2 regions of the Ruminococcus sp. MSJ-25 genome follow, and region 2 is predicted to be linked to the other one. Evidence: predicted binding sites of a transcription regulator. Region 2 holds the regulator's gene; the other holds the start of a gene.
What was found. The regulator Rex, encoded in region 2, represses fermentation and respiration genes when NADH is low (regulators of the CRP and FNR family bind a similar motif). The targets are predictions, from matches to a motif close to ATTGTTAANNNNTTAACAAT.

Region 1 (4,562 bases), on a different contig from region 2:
CGCGGCATTCATTTTCAATTTCGGCGATACCGTCTGCATAATCCGAAAGGTAAAAATCGTCGGGATCATTCTCACCATAACATATATTTACATAGCCGTCGTTAAGAATGTTTTCGATAAATTTGCGGTAAACTATGCCGCTTTGATCTGTATATTCGATTTCAAGCTGGTTTACATAGGAAGTATACGCTCCCCTGCTTTCGGAAAAATCCTCATATTCGGATCTGCTTTCCCCTACTACCTTAGCAAACGTTTTAACATATTTACTGCAATCATCGGAACTTTCTGAATTTCCGTAACGCTTACAGCCGATCTTTACAAATCCAACTGCCGCCAGTGCCGACGCAACAGCCAATATACAGGCAAAAACAAATGCCGCAGTAATACTGCTTTGTGAATAGTATACTGTCAAAACCAAAGGTTCACGGTAAATCATTGATACCCCCATAATTAAAAAGGGGCAGGCAAATGACTGCCTGCCCCAGCTTTTAAGTCGAGCAAATATATAAATTACTTGTCGGCAATAACGTCGATACCCGGAAGAACCTTGCCCTCGAGGTATTCAAGTGAAGCTCCGCCGCCTGTTGAGATGTGTGACATCTTGTCAGCGAAACCGAGCTGGATAACTGCTGCTGCTGAGTCGCCGCCGCCGATGATAGTTGTAGCGTCTGTTTCAGCAAGTGCCTTTGCAACTGCGATAGTACCCTTTGCAAGTGTTGGGTTCTCGAACACGCCCATAGGACCGTTCCAAACAACTGTCTTTGCAGACTTAACAGCCTCGCCGAAGAGAGCCTGTGTCTTTGTGCCGATATCAAGGCCTTCCTTGTCAGCTGGGATCTTGTCAGAATCAACAACTTCTACATCGATAGGAGCGTCGATTGGATCAGGGAAACCTGCTGCAACTGTTGTGTCGATAGGGAGAAGAAGCTTCTTGCCAAGCTTTTCAGCCTTTGCCATCATTTCCTTGCAGTAGTCGATCTTTGTATCGTCAACGAGGGAAAGACCAACTTCCTTGCCCTGTGCCTTAAGGAATGTATATGCCATACCGCCACCGATGATAAGTGTATCGCACTTCTCGAGGAGGTTTGAGATAACGTTGAGCTTATCTGCTACCTTTGCGCCGCCGAGAATAGCAACGAATGGTCTAACAGGTGTTTCAACTGCATTTCCGAGATAGTTGATCTCTTTCTGCATGAGGTAACCAACTGCTGTTTCCTTAACGAACTTTGTAACGCCTGCTGTAGAAGCATGAGCTCTGTGAGCTGAACCGAAAGCGTCCATTACGAATACTTCGTCGTCAACGAGGTCAGCAAGTTCCTTAGCGAAAGCTTCGCCGTTCTTTGTTTCCTCTGCGCCTCTGAATCTTGTGTTCTCAAGAACAACGATATCACCGTCAGCCATTTCAGCAACAGCCTTCTTAGCGTTGTCGCCAACTACTGTATCGTCAGCAGCGAATGTTACCTTTGTTTCAGGAAGAAGCTCTGCAAGTCTTGCAGCAGCAGGAGCAAGTGAGAACTTAGCCTCTGGGCCGTTCTTTGGCTTGCCAAGATGTGAACACAGAACTACCTTGCCTCCGTCAGCTACCAGCTTCTTGATAGTTGGGAGAGCAGCTGTTATTCTGTTATCGTTTGTAATAACGCCGTCCTTAAGAGGAACGTTAAAGTCAACTCTTACGAGTACCTTTTTGCCCTTTACATTAATGTCATCAACAGTAACTTTGTTTAAACCTGCCATTTTAAAGACACCTCTCAATTTAATTTTTTAATTCACGTTGTTAAAAAACTAACAACCTTACCTTTATTATATAACATACCGCCATAAAAATCAAGTATTTTTTTATAATTTTTACCCTGATTTTATAACTTCAGGCTTTTAAAGTGCGTCCACATTTATCTCTCCGTTGTCAGCGGATATTGCCACGGCGGACACCGCTCCCTCGCCCTTGTCTATAAGCAGTTCGGCTATCTTATCCTCAACCTCGTTTCTTATGACACGGCGGATATCTCTTGCACCAAGCTTCTGACCGTATGCCTTATGTGCGATAGCTTTCAAAGCTTCATCTGTATATCTCAGGCTGATATGTTTCTCCTCCAGCGGCGACTTCATCTCATCCAGCATAAGACCTGCTATGCCCGCGAAATTCTCCTCTGTGAGCGGATTGAACACAACTATCTCGTCTATTCTTCCAAGAAACTCAGGTCTCAGGAAATCTCTCAGGGCTTTCATTGCTTTATCCTTGGCGATATCGCTGTCGGTCTTATTGAAGCCCACACCCGTATCTCTATCAGTCGAACCTGCGTTTGATGTCATGACGATAACTGTGTTCTCAAATGAAACGCTTCTGCCCTGTGAATCGTTGATACGACCCTCGTCAAGTATCTGAAGGAGTATGTTCATAACATCAGGATGAGCCTTTTCTATCTCGTCAAAGAGCACCACTGAATATGGTCTGCGGCGCACCTTTTCGGTGAGCTGACCTGCTTCATCAAAGCCTACATATCCCGGAGGTGAGCCGATAAGCTTTGATACTGAGTGCTTCTCCATATACTCGGTCATGTCAACTCTGATAAGCGGCTCGGTGGCGTCAAAAAGCTCTTCTCCAAGGACTTTCACAAGCTCTGTTTTTCCAACGCCTGTTGGGCCGACGAAAATAAATGAAGCCGGTCTGCGACGTTTTGAAAGCTGAACTCTTGTACGCTTTATTGCCTTTGCGACCTTATCAACGGCTTCGTCCTGGCCGATAACACGCTTTGAAAGGGCTTCTTTCAGGTGCTTTATCTTGTCATATTCGGTCTGAGCTATCTTATTGGCAGGGATACCTGTCCAAAGCTCTATTACCTTTGAGATATCTTCCTCTGTGACCTGAACGTTTTTAAGAGTTTCTTCCACCTCTTTGAGTCTGTTCTGGATCCTGAGTATCTCGCCCTTTTCCTTTGCGATTATCTCATAGTCAGGGTCTGACTTCTGCTCGTAATCCTCAACGAGCTTTTCATGCTTTTTGAGTTCCTCGTTAAGTGCGTCGAACTCCTCTATTTCAGGTGTTCTGATACTTGTGCAGGCGCAAGCCTCGTCAAGAAGATCTATCGCCTTGTCAGGAAGAAATCTGTCGTTGATATATCTTTCAGAAAGCACTGCACACTCTCTGAGCATATCGTCTGATATCTTTACTCTATGGAAATTCTCATAATACTGCTTTATGCCTTTGAGGACTGTGATTGTGTCCTCAACTGTCGGCTCGGAAACTGTTACAGGCTGGAAACGTCTTTCAAGTGCAGAGTCCTTTTCGATATACTTTCTGTACTCCTTGAAAGTCGTTGCACCTATTACCTGTATCTCGCCTCTTGAAAGGGACGGTTTCAGGATATTAGCTGCGTTCATCGTTCCCTCATTGTCGCCTGTGCCAACAAGGGTATGCACCTCGTCTATAAAGAGGATAACATTGCCCTGCTCTTTTACTTCCTCTACAAGACCTTTGCAGCGGCTCTCGAACTGTCCTCTGAACTGAGTGCCTGCAACAAGTGCGGTAAGGTCGAGGAGGTAAAGCTCCTTATCCTTGATATGGAAAGGCACATCTCCGCCAACTATCCTCTGTGCGATACCCTCGGCAATGGCTGTTTTACCAACGCCAGGTTCGCCTATAAGGCATGGATTGTTCTTCTGACGTCTTGACAGGATATGGATAACTCTTGATATCTCCTTATCTCTGCCCACAACGTTATCAAGCTTGCCCTCTCTTGCTTTCTGAGTAAGATTTGTGCAATAGTTGTTGAGAAATTTAAGCTTTTTCTTTTTATCCTTTGGGTTTTTATCTCCGCCCTCATCGGTGGCTTTAGGCATACCTCCTGCGAGGTTGCTGAAAAGATTGGCTGCGTCACCGCCAAAAAGATTGCTCAGGAAGTTCGTTCCGCCCGGCTCAAAATCGTCCCCGTCAGAAGCCTCCATAAGCTGATTTGACATTGCTTCAAGGTCATCGTCTGAGATGCCCATTGCCTTCATATAATCGTCCACCTGCGAAATGCCAAGCTCCTTGGCACAAACAAGGCAAAGTCCCTCGTTCTTCTTGTGCTGAGGGTCCTTGGCGTTCATCTGTGAGATGAACACCACAGCAGGACGCTTTTTACATCTTGAACACATTAACATTTTTATTTGCTCCTTTCCTTACTGATACACCTTACGGTAATCATTTATACAGAATATCAAAGAAGTAACTGAACAGATAGGTATTTTCAAAAACAGCGCTGTTGAACTTGGGAAGCTTGTTCTCGGTAGCATTTATCACAGTGCAGACCATAAAGGCTATCAACACCAGATACAGACCGCCTTTGCAAAGACCAAGCGCCATGCCTGCGAAACGGTTTGCCGCTGTCAGACCTGCCATTCGGGTAAAAACTCCCGACAGACGCAGGATAAGCCTTATGACTATCTCCATAAGCACATACACTGTCATGAACACGCAAAGCCTTATAAAAGTCAGGGCGATCGGTCGGAAAATGTTCTTTTCCAGATACTCAGCACCAGTTCTGCCACCCTCAGAGAGAGCCTTGACGGCTTCGTCTATCTGC
Region 2 (4,562 bases):
TGGAACAGTTTCAGAATACTTCAACTGGCAGGCTCAGACTTATTTAGGACTTGACCCGTCAAAGCAGAAAAACGTCAACACAGATTCCATATCAACTCAGATAGCAGTTGCACATAACGGTGAGGCATCAGCCGCTATCGTTACAGGCTCAGCTATAAAAAAATATGAAGCAGAGGGCTGGACTCAGGTCGCATCTGCAAAAGATATAGGGATAAATGTATCTGCTTATCTTATAACATCAAGCGACTTTGCAAAGAACAATACTGAAACTCTTACGAACTATCTTAAAGCACTTGATGAAAGCGTTAAATACATAAATGACAACTTAGATGAGTCGGCTGAAAAAATATCAAAGAAATATGGAATCGAACCAGATGATTTCAAAACAAACTGGGAACAGTACAGTATTAAACTGGGACTTTCTGAGGAAGCTGCATCTCATCTTGATGAAATAAATAAGTGGGCGTATGAGAATGGTAAATATTCAAACAATTACAACATAAGGAAATTTTATTATCCAGACTCAGCAAAAAAAGCATTTCCAGATAACGTTACGGCAGACCTGACAAAAGCAGACAAATAAACAAGGAGGAATCAGACATGGGTTATCCAAGCATTTATCCAACAGGAGTTACAATATACAACAAAGAAAAAGCCTACAGCGGCTATACGATCTTCCCGTCCGCTAAAGGTGCTCTGCTCATAGATATGAATGGCAATGAAGTAAAGCTTTGGGCTGGACTGGGAGGATTTCCTAACAAAATACTCCCAGGCGGATATGTAATGGGCACAACAGGAGCAAGAGGAGGTAAATATGCATATCAGGATCAACTTGATCTTGTTCAGGTAGACTGGGACGGTCATATCGTATGGAAATTCGACAAAACTGAACTTGTTGCCGACCCGGGTAAGGAACCGGTCTATATGGCTAGACAGCACCATGATTTTCAGCGTGAGGGCAGCACTGTGGGTTACTATTATCCAAATGGCGAGCCAAAGACAGACAGTGGCAATACACTTATCCTTACTCACGAGAACCTTTACAACCACGATATTTCAGACAAAAGACTTATCGACGATAAGATCATCGAAGTGGATTGGGAAGGCAATATAATTTGGAGCTGGCGTGCAAGCGACCACTTTGATGAGCTTGGCTTTGACGAGGCCGCAAAGAACGCATTGTTCAGAAACCCCGGTCTTCACGGTGAGGCAGGTGGAGATTGGATGCACATAAACAACTTCTCTACCCTTGGCGAAAATAAGTGGTATGACGCAGGCGACAAACGCTTCCACCCAGACAATATCATATTTGACGCAAGAAACTCAAACATACTCGGAATTATCGAGAAATCAACAGGTAAGATAGTATGGCGTGTAGGTCCTAACTTCAACGAAAGCGAAGCCACAAAGAAGCTTGGCTGGATAATTGGTCAGCACCACCTGCACATGATACCAAAGGGACTTCCTGGAGAGGGCGACCTGTTGGTATTCGATAACGGTGGCGAGGGTGGCTACGGCACACCTAACCCTGCTTCCCTCACAGGCGTGAACAATGCACACAGAGATTACTCAAGAGTACTTCAATTCAATCCTGTTACACTTGAAATAACATGGCAGTACACTCCCCTTGAAGCAGGAAATCTGCTTTTTACTGACGCTTCTAAGTTCTATAGCTCATACATCAGCTCTGCACAGCGACTTCCGAACGGAAACACTCTTATTACGGAAGGTTCAGATGGACATCTTCTTGAAGTCACACCTGACCATGAAATAGTTTGGGAATTTGTAAACCCTTATTTCAAGAATTTTGCCGGCACATTCAAAAGCAACATGATCTACAGAGCTTATCGTGTACCATACGAGTGGATACCACAGCTTGAAAAGCCTGTTGAGACCTCTATCGAGCCTATCGACATTACAAAGTTCAGAGTACCGGGTGCTTCTATTGGCGAGGGTACAGGGCTTGTTACAGCCGTTGACGGGATCGATCCAACAAAAGGAGTTCCTCTCACAGGTTCAGGAAATGAAGAAGATGATGAAGAACGCATCGACTTCTGTGTTGCTTCTGTAAAGAAAAAAGATCTAGAATAAAATTAATGTACATAAGGCAGCTTCTGTAAAACGAGGCTGCTTTTTTAGACCGCAGAGAGTTTACAAGTCCTTGACAAAAGAAAAGATTAGTGCTATTATATTATGTGATATTGTTATTTATTTATCAATCATGTTTTTTAGTAAAGGAAAGTGTAAATATATGTCTAAAGACGGTTCGATATCCGCATCAGTAATAAAACGACTGCCACGTTATTATAGATTTTTAGGTGAGCTTCAAAAAGAAGGACTTGAAAGAATATCTTCAAGGGAGCTTTCTGAGAGAATGAAGCTCACGGCTTCACAAATAAGACAAGACCTTAACTGCTTTGGCGGATTCGGTCAGCAGGGATATGGCTATCACGTTGACGAGCTTAGAATGGAAATAGGCAAGATACTCGGAGTAGACAAGCATTTCAAGACCATACTTATCGGTGCAGGAAACCTCGGTAAAGCTATCGCCACACATATTAACTTTGAAACAAGGGGTTGCAATCTCATAGGCATATTTGATATAAACCCAAAGCTCACTGGTGAAGTGGTAGGAAACATACCGATTCGTCACACTAATGATATAGAAAGCTTTTGCGAAGCAAACTCCCCTGTTGTAGCTGTGCTTTGTATACCGAAAGCAAACACTCAGGCTATTGCAGACCAGCTTGTAAATCTTGGTCTGAAAGCGTTCTGGAATTTTTCACATTATGATCTTAGCATCGACTATGAAAACATAGTTGTGGAAAATGTCCATTTAGGTGACAGCCTGCTTACACTTACATATGCAACAAATATCATCACAAGCACTGATACTGACAACAGCGAAGAGATCGAATAAAAAAATCACACCAGAAAATTCTCTGGTGTGATTTTTTTATATAAAGTATTAGCGAACTGTTTTAACCGCGGCTGTTTCAACAACTGCAGCAAGATGGTCGTTAACCTCTTTGCTCTGATAGTATTCAGCAAAAGACTCAGTTACTTGATCTGCCCATGACTCTGTAGATTGAGTTTTAACATCCTCGGTATTGATTTTTTCAGCACTTCCTGTTTCATCATCAAGAACGTAAAGCTTATCTGATGCAACCTCGGCAGCGACAGTTGCCACCTTTGTCAACACATCGTCATTTTTATCATATATAACAAAAATGTAACAATTCTTTTTGTTCACAGTCTTAGTGCCTGTATAACCATAAAGCCTTTTTGTTTTTTCAGCCAAAGGATATATCTCCTTGCAGACATCTACGACCTGATTAAACGAATCAACAGCCTCATCTGGTATCTTTTCAAGAGTGCTTCTGTCAGGGAGTGAAGTAGTTTCGTCTGGCACTTCATCAGTAACCTCTGTTTGAGCTGTCGTTACGTCATTATTTGTAAGATTAACATTATTTTCTGTTTTATTATCGGCATTTTTTCCACAAGCCGGCAAAGTAAACATAGTGCAAACTATAGCAACAGCTATCATTAGCTTTTTCATATTGATCCTCCGAATAACCTCTGTAGTCCTAAATCATTATGTCATATTTCAACAGTTTCACATTATATCACATGAAAATTACTCTGTAAAGAGATTATAAAGAATTGTAACAAAATATCCCGATTATGACGAAACTCATAATCGGGATAAATCATTTTTTAGCTATTTGCACAATAAGAGGTTACAAATTTGTTACAACCTGACAAAAAGACTAATCGTAATCTACAACGTCGATCCACTTCATGAGCAGATCCTTCTCTTCCGGCTTGCCCTTAATGAGCTGTGCTGCTGCAACGATCGGCAACCAAGCCTGTACATACTGCTTAGATGTTCCGCTCTTTACGCAATACTTATCAAGATAAGCCTCAGCAAGATCAGGATTGTTAAGGCAGAACAGCAGGTATGTTCTTGCAACGTCAGCAGACGCATTACCTTGTCTAGCAGAACCCCAATTGATAACATAAGTACCTTCGTCATTGATGATAACGTTCTTTGGCTCAAAGTTACCATGGCAAAGCTTGATGTGCTTTGGCATTGAATCAAGTCTTGTGAGAAGCTCATACTTCTTTATCTCGTCGATCTGACCAAGAGTCTTGATCTGTCTTGCCATCTTATCTTTCAGCTTTGAAAGAAGTGGCATATACTGAGCGTGTATCTCGCACTGAATGTCGATAAACTGGTTAAGATACGTGTCTTTCTTGTCTGGATTTTCGTCCATAAGCTGCTGAAGAGTCTTACCCTTTATAAAGTCCATTGTAATAGCCCATTTGCCGTCGATAACGGAAACCTCGTGAAGAACAGGCATCTTTATAAAGGAATTGCCAAGTGTTGTTTCAACTCTTGCGTGTGTAAGAGCTGCATACAGACACTTTTCCTTGTATTCAGGCTTCTTATAGATCCTGACTGCCATTCCATCAGATTCATAAACATCATAGATGTCGCTGGATGCTACAAAGTTATCAAGTTTCATAAGTCATATCTCCTTTTATTTTAAAATATGGTA

Region 1: a site for Rex is predicted at 1,771-1,790, ahead of pgk (phosphoglycerate kinase). Genes of this name have one in related genera too.

The regions. Positions count from the first base shown of each region.
Region 1 covers NZ_JAHLPI010000016.1:124,198-128,759, reverse strand. The annotation lists gene KQH97_RS06520 (hypothetical protein) at 1-436, opposite strand, end outside; gene pgk (phosphoglycerate kinase) at 511-1,734, opposite strand; gene KQH97_RS06510 (ATP-dependent Clp protease ATP-binding subunit) at 1,873-4,140, opposite strand; gene KQH97_RS06505 (CvpA family protein) at 4,181-4,562, opposite strand, start outside.
Region 2 covers NZ_JAHLPI010000014.1:193,479-198,040, reverse strand. The annotation lists gene KQH97_RS05065 (ABC transporter substrate-binding protein) at 1-583, shown strand, start outside; gene KQH97_RS05060 (aryl-sulfate sulfotransferase) at 601-2,091, shown strand; gene KQH97_RS05055 (redox-sensing transcriptional repressor Rex) at 2,252-2,920, shown strand; gene KQH97_RS05050 (hypothetical protein) at 2,969-3,559, opposite strand; gene KQH97_RS05045 (phosphotransferase family protein) at 3,771-4,529, opposite strand.